2 linked regions of the Lentimicrobium sp. L6 genome follow. The protein of the gene in region 1 interacts with the protein of each later gene in a pairwise test. Links are inferred from orthologs where the notes say so. Each region holds a gene or a part of one and is shown in the gene's direction. Other genes may lie near its edges.

Region 1 (3,448 bases):
TCAAAAGCATTATAAATGTTTTTAATGGGGATGATATCGTAAGGAGAGCCTAAGTTTTTAGCTAAGTCTTCTGCGTCTTTCACCGAATGGTCGCTAGAATATTGAGAAGGTAATAATATGGAAGTTACATTTTCGACTCCCAAGGCTTTTACTGCTAATACCAAAGTTACGGCTGAGTCTATTCCTCCACTTAATCCGAGGAGGGCCTTTTTGAAACCCAATTTCTCAAAATAATTTCTAATGCCCATTACCAAAGCATCGTGTATCAATTCTATTTTGCTAGTTTGACAAGTTTCCACAGGAGTTGACGAGAGGTTTTGAGTATCGAAAAACTGAAAATCTTCTTCAAAATAACTCATTTCACCCACTATCTCAGCTTTCTCATTCATCACCAAACTACCACCATCAAAAAGTAATTCGGTTTGCGCGCCCACATGATTCACATACAATAGTGGAATATTATATTTTTCCACATTCCTCTTTAGTATATCTTTTCGCACTTCACGCTGATCGAAATGAAAAGGGCTGGCTGCTATATTGATCATCACATCTGGATTTTCTTTCACTAACTCATCCATAGGGTTAATGGTATATAGTGGAACATCTCCAATATTCCATAAATCCTCGCAGATAGTTAAGGCTATTTTCTCACCTTTGAAATCGATACATGAGAATTCTGAATTGGGCTCAAAATAGCGGTATTCATCAAAGATATCGTAATTGGGTAATAAGCTTTTGTGCTTGACATCCTTAATCTTCCCATCCTTAATAAAGGCAGCAGAGTTAAATAATGGCTTTCCCTTATCGGCATGATTACGAGTGGGCAAACCCATGATGACAGCAATGTTTTTACATGATTCCGCAATTTTTTCGGTACTGGCCCAGCATTTATCAATAAAATCGTTGAATTCTAAAAAATCTCGAGGAGGGTAACCCGAAATGGCCAGTTCAGAAAAAACTATTAAATCAGCTCCTTGACTTTGAGCTTTTTCAATATTCAATAAGATTTTTTGTTCATTGGAAGCAAAGTTTCCAATATGATAGTTGAGTTGTGCCAGTGCTATTTTCATGCTAAAATATATTTGCAGCAAAGATAGAAAAGCACCTTGGATTTTAGAAATCAATTTGTAATTCATAAAATTGCTAGTATTAAAGAATTAGTGTAGTTTTGCCGCCAAGAATTGTATGCCATTTCAACTGATTTAAACCCTTGAAAACGAATAGAAATGAAGACTAAAAAAATATCTCCATCATTGCTTTCTGCTGACTTTGTGAATCTAGAAAGAGACATTAAAATGCTGGAAAAAGGTGGAGCGCATTTGCTTCATGTTGATGTGATGGATGGGCACTTTGTACCTAATATCACCATTGGTCCTCCTGTGGTAAAAGCAATCAAAAAGGTGGCTTCTATTCCTTTAGATGTACATTTAATGATTGAAAACCCAGGTTTGTATGTGGATGATTTTATTAAAGCGGGTTCTGATTATGTAACTGTTCATGTAGAAGCAGCCCCTCATCTTCATCGTGTGATTCAGCAAATTAAAGCGGGTGGTGCAAAGGCTGGAGTTTCTTTAAACCCTCACACTTCTTTGTCAACTATTGAGAATGTTTTAGGAGATATTGATATGGTGTTGATTATGTCGGTAAATCCTGGATTTGGTGGGCAGAGTTTTATTCCTCAGAGTTTGGATAAAATCAGAAAGCTGAAAGCCATGTTGAAAGAGCACGGTGCGGAACATGTGGAAATAGAAATTGACGGCGGCGTGAAACTCGATAATATTAAAGAGGTTTCAGATGCTGGTGTGGATGTTTTCGTATCTGGTTCTGGGATTTTTGGGGCGGCAGATCCTCAAGATATGATTCAACAAATGATTAAGGAAATAAATTAGTACCGAATTGTGTCCTTAGAGCTTGAAAAATTACCATTTTATTAAATATTATTCATTAAAGCTTTTCAAGGGCTTTATATTGAAATTAATTACTTTTGCAGCATGGAAACAAAACGTCAAGAAAAAATAGCCAGATTAATACAGAAAGAAATGGGATTGCTTTTTCAGAAAGAGTTGTCTCACTTTGGTGGAGGGGGAATGGTTACTGTGACCAAAGCCAAAATCAGTAGTGATTTAAGTATTGCAAGAATATATGTGAGTCTTTTAGCAGTAGAAGATACTGCAGCTGTTATTCAAGAACTAAACGATAATAATAGAGATATTCGTTTTGCTTTTGGCAAAAAAATTAAAACACAATTGAGAATAGTACCTCATATTAAATTCTTTGAGGATGATTCCTTAGATTATTACGAAAATATTGAAAGACTCCTAAACGAATAAATAAAAATGAGATACGATCCCATTAAAAGAAGCCTTGGTAAGGTTTTTAATCAACATCCTTCCCTTAGAAAAATATTTTATAGTCTTCTCGATTTATTATTACTCAGAACTTGGCATGTGAAAAAAGCTTTTAGAGCTTGGTCAGAAAATGCAAAAGGAGAGGAGAATATTCTTGATGCAGGTATGGGATTTGGTCAGTATAGCTGGTTTATGTCACGAATGCTTCCTAAGGCTCAAGTAAAAGGAGTGGATGTGAAGGACGAGCAGGTGGCAGATTGTAATGGCTTCTTTACAAAAGTTGGACAAAAGAATGCTCATTTTAAAGTGGCCGATTTAACCAAGTTCGAAGAAAAAGATAAATACGATTTCATTCTTTCTGTGGATGTGATGGAACATATTGAAGATGATGTTCAGGTATTTAAGAATTTCCACGCCAGCATGAAAAAAGGCGGAATGTTATTGGTTTCAACTCCTTCAGATCAAGGAGGTAGTGATGTTCATGACCACGACCACGACCATGATAGTGGTGGAGAGCATTCATTTATTGATGAGCATGTGCGCGATGGTTATGGAATTGATGAAATTCAAGAGAAATTAAAGAAAGCAGGATTTAGTAAATCCGAAGCTCATTATAATTACGGCACTCCTGGAAAAATCAGCTGGAAATTGAGTATGAAATATCCTATTTTAATGTTGAATGTTTCTAAGGTATTTTTTATCATCTTACCTTTCTATTATTTGATTACGTTTCCATTTGCTTTGATATTGAACTATTTCGACTTAATAGGAAAACATCAAACAGGAACCGGTTTGATTGTTAAAGCTTGGAAGTAGGACCAATGCTAGAATGATTTAATGGAATAATGATTGAATAGGATAAAATCAACTATTCTAAACATATCGTAAAGCTTCTACCTCAATAACTGATAAACTTTCCCCGGCATACATTTAATTACGCCCTCAAATTCAAGATTAAGTAATGTGGAAGCTAGTTTGCTACTCGTTAAACCACTTTTTCCCATTAATATATCGATAGCACATTGCTTATTTTCTCTCAATAAATCAACAATCTTTTGCTCCTCAGGTTTTAAATCTAAGAATAGTTTGTGTTGTATGTT
Region 2 (3,335 bases), on another replicon or contig:
AGGATTTATTCTTTTTATATTTGGTATATATTTAACATAAGACTAGAAACTGAGATTTTATTTATTTTAATTTGATTCAGAATCTGGCCTTTTATTATTCACATATTGAAAAATACATTATGAAAAAAGCTTTATTATTATTATCGGTAGTACTACTTGTTTCGTTTATTTCAAGTTGTGAAAATAGAGATGTTAATCCATTTGATGAAAACCCTTCTGATGTTCAACTAAAGTCAAATTCCAATGAAAATTCAGATTGTTTCCAAGAAGTGATTGGTGAATTATCTCAAGGAGAGTATTTAATTACAAAAAGTACCATTGAGATTAAAACCAAATGGGAGGACGTATTAAATAAAAACAATGACTTGTCAGTAGTGCTGGATGAAATTACTATAGTTAATATTAACGGATATCACATTTTAAAAGGTGTTGATCTCACTAACCATTCTGTTTCTATTATTCCATTGGTTTTGAAGGATGGTAAACTATATGAGATGAAGGCAGCACCAGGTGGTGGTTATACTGTTACTTGTTCAGGATGTACTAGTACAGGGGCTAGTTCCTCTGGTGAATGTGAACCACAAATAAATCCACAGAATGGTTACTATTGTACGGACTGTAGTGAAGGAAAGTGTACAAAAACTACTACATATGATCCATCTGGAATTCTTTAGAAAATAAACATCTTTAATCTAAATAAGTTAAAAGGGCTGATTTTTTCAGACCTTTTTTTTTGCGCAAAATTTAATTTCGTATCTTCGCTGCTCAATTGAAAATACAAAGATATTTCAATTAAAAAATTTAATAAACCGTTTAAAAAATTAGTGAAATGGGAGCAATAACCAACATTCATGCAAGAGAAATTTTGGACTCAAGAGGGAATCCAACAGTAGAAGTAGATGTATTTACAAGTAATGGTATCGTAGGCCGTGCGGCTGTCCCTTCTGGAGCTAGTACCGGTGTTCACGAAGCTGTTGAGTTACGTGATGATGACAAGAATAGATTCTTAGGTAAAGGTGTTCTTAATGCTGTTCAAAATGTAAACAAAATTTTGAATGATGAGCTTAAAGGAATGTATGTAACTGACCAAATTGATATCGATACTAGAATGATCGAAATCGATGGTACTCCAAATAAAGCAAAATTGGGTGCTAACGCTATGTTAGGTGTAAGTTTAGCTTGTGCTAATGCTGCTGCTCAAGAAACAGGACAGTATCTTTATAGATATATCGGTGGAACAAGTGCTAATACACTTCCTATTCCAATGATGAACATCCTTAATGGTGGTTCTCACGCTGATAATAGTATCGATTTCCAAGAGTTTATGATTATGCCTGCTGGTGCTGAGCGTTTCTCAGAGGCTTTAAGAATGGGTGCTGAAGTTTTCCATAATCTTAAATCAGTTTTAAAGAAACAAGGTTACTCAACAAACGTTGGTGATGAGGGTGGATTTGCTCCAAACCTTAAATCTAATGAAGAGGCTTTAACACTAATCTTACAAGCTATTGAGAAGGCTGGATACCGTCCTGGTGAAGATATCTTTATCGCTTTAGATCCAGCTTCTGCTGAATATTTTCTACCAGAAGAAAATATGTATCACCTTAAATGGTCAACAGGGGATAAATTAACTCCTGGTCAGATGGTTGATTTTTGGGATAATTGGGCTAAGAAATACCCTATTGTATCAATTGAAGATGGTATGAGTGAAGATGATTGGGATGGTTGGAAATTAATGACTGAAAGATTGGGTGATAAAATTCAATTAGTAGGTGATGATTTATTTGTAACTAATACTGATAGATTATCAATGGGTATTGAAAAAGATATCGCTAACTCTATTCTAATTAAAGTGAACCAAATTGGTACATTAACAGAAACTATCAACGCTGTTAAGATGGCACAATCTAATAGTTATACTGCTGTGATGAGCCACCGATCTGGTGAAACTGAAGATACTACTATTGCTGATTTAGCTGTAGCTTTAAATACTGGTCAAATCAAGACTGGTTCTGCTAGCCGTTCTGATAGAATAGCAAAATATAACCAATTATTACGCATTGAAGAAATCTTAGGAAGTGCTGCTTATTTCCCAGGAAAAGACTTCAAATATGTGAAGTAATTAGAAAATGAACAAAAAAAATCCATCATTGAGAAATGATGGATTTTTTTTATGCTTTTTTTGAGGATGTTTAAACCGCAATATCCCCTTTTATAGTAGGATGAGCCTCATAATTAACAAGCTCAAAATCTTCAATCTTAAAGTCGAAGATGCTTTTGACTTCAGGATTGAGTTTCATGGTAGGTAGTTCTTTAGTATTACGAGTAAGTTGGAGTTTTACTTGGTCCATGTGATTATTGTAAATATGAGCATCACCTATAGTATGCACAAAATCTCCTGGCTCAAGTCCAGTAACTTGGGCTATCATCATAGTTAGAAGTGCGTAACTTGCAATATTAAATGGTACCCCTAAAAAGATATCTGCGCTGCGTTGGTAGAGTTGACAGCTCAACTTTCCATTGGCTACATAAAACTGGAAAAGTATATGACAAGGAGGCAGTGCCATCTTCGAAATCTCACTTACATTCCATGCATTTACTATATGACGCCTAGAGTCTGGATTGTTTTGAATTGAATCAATGATTTGGCTAATTTGATCAACATGTTGTCCATCGGCGCTAGGCCATGAACGCCACTGATAACCATAAATAGGACCTAGGTCACCATTTTCGTCGGCCCATTCATTCCAAATCCTCACTTTGTTTTCTTGAAGATACTTCACATTGGTATCACCTTTTAAAAACCACAATAACTCGTGAATGATAGAGCGTAGGTGCAGCTTTTTAGTGGTAGTAATCGGAAAGCCTTTAGTTAGATCGAAACGCATCTGATGTCCAAAAACACTCTTTGTTCCTGTTCCTGTTCTGTCCGTTTTCTCGGTGCCTTCCTCTAAAACTCTTTCTAGTAGGTTTAAGTATTGAATCATGTTTTGTTTTCGTCTTTATTATAAACTCTAATGTGCTATTTCACCAATTTTTTCTGGTTCATGTTTGTGCTTAAACATCAAGGCGAAAGCCACAGTTATAAGGAGTGAATAGATTGCAAAAGAAGTCCATATTTCTTGCCACATATAATTTCCATCATTATTTAAGAAGAATTTATCAATAATAATACCGCTCGACCATGAGCCTAAAATTGCACCAAAGCCGTTTGTCATCATCATAAATAGACCTTGAGCACTGGCTCTAATTTTAGAATCTGTTTGTGTTTCTACGAACAGAGACCCCGAAATATTAAAGAAGTCAAAAGCCATTCCGTATACAATATTTGAAAGAAT

The links. Proteins that work in one complex are often made in the same cells at the same time.
Region 2: the proteins of rpe (region 1) and eno interact in binary tests that used the Escherichia coli proteins (3 or more experiments, as listed by UniProt). The link is inferred for Lentimicrobium sp. L6 from one-to-one orthologs.

The regions. Positions count from the first base shown.
Region 1 is NZ_JABKCA010000007.1:52,367-55,814, forward strand. The notes cover bases 333-3,057. They hold rpe (ribulose-phosphate 3-epimerase), read left to right. Parts: upstream 333-1,226; coding sequence 1,227-1,889; downstream 1,890-3,057. Other genes in these bases: HNS38_RS02985 (NAD+ synthase), read right to left, coding at 333-1,070; rbfA (30S ribosome-binding factor RbfA), read left to right, coding at 1,992-2,330; HNS38_RS03000 (bifunctional 2-polyprenyl-6-hydroxyphenol methylase/3-demethylubiquinol 3-O-methyltransferase UbiG), read left to right, coding at 2,337-3,057. Also shown: more of HNS38_RS02985, read right to left, coding at 1-332; more of HNS38_RS03000, read left to right, coding at 3,058-3,164; DNA-processing protein DprA, read right to left, coding at 3,242-3,448. UniProt on the Escherichia coli protein: Catalyzes the reversible epimerization of D-ribulose 5-phosphate to D-xylulose 5-phosphate.
Region 2 is NZ_JABKCA010000065.1:18,153-21,487, forward strand. The notes cover bases 1-2,974. They hold eno (phosphopyruvate hydratase), read left to right. Parts: upstream 1-829; coding sequence 830-2,119; downstream 2,120-2,974. Other genes in these bases: HNS38_RS15435 (hypothetical protein), read left to right, coding at 120-674; HNS38_RS15445 (thymidylate synthase), read right to left, coding at 2,190-2,974. Also shown: more of HNS38_RS15445, read right to left, coding at 2,975-2,984; HNS38_RS15450 (nucleoside permease), read right to left, coding at 3,012-3,335. UniProt on the Escherichia coli protein: Catalyzes the reversible conversion of 2-phosphoglycerate (2-PG) into phosphoenolpyruvate (PEP). It is essential for the degradation of carbohydrates via glycolysis.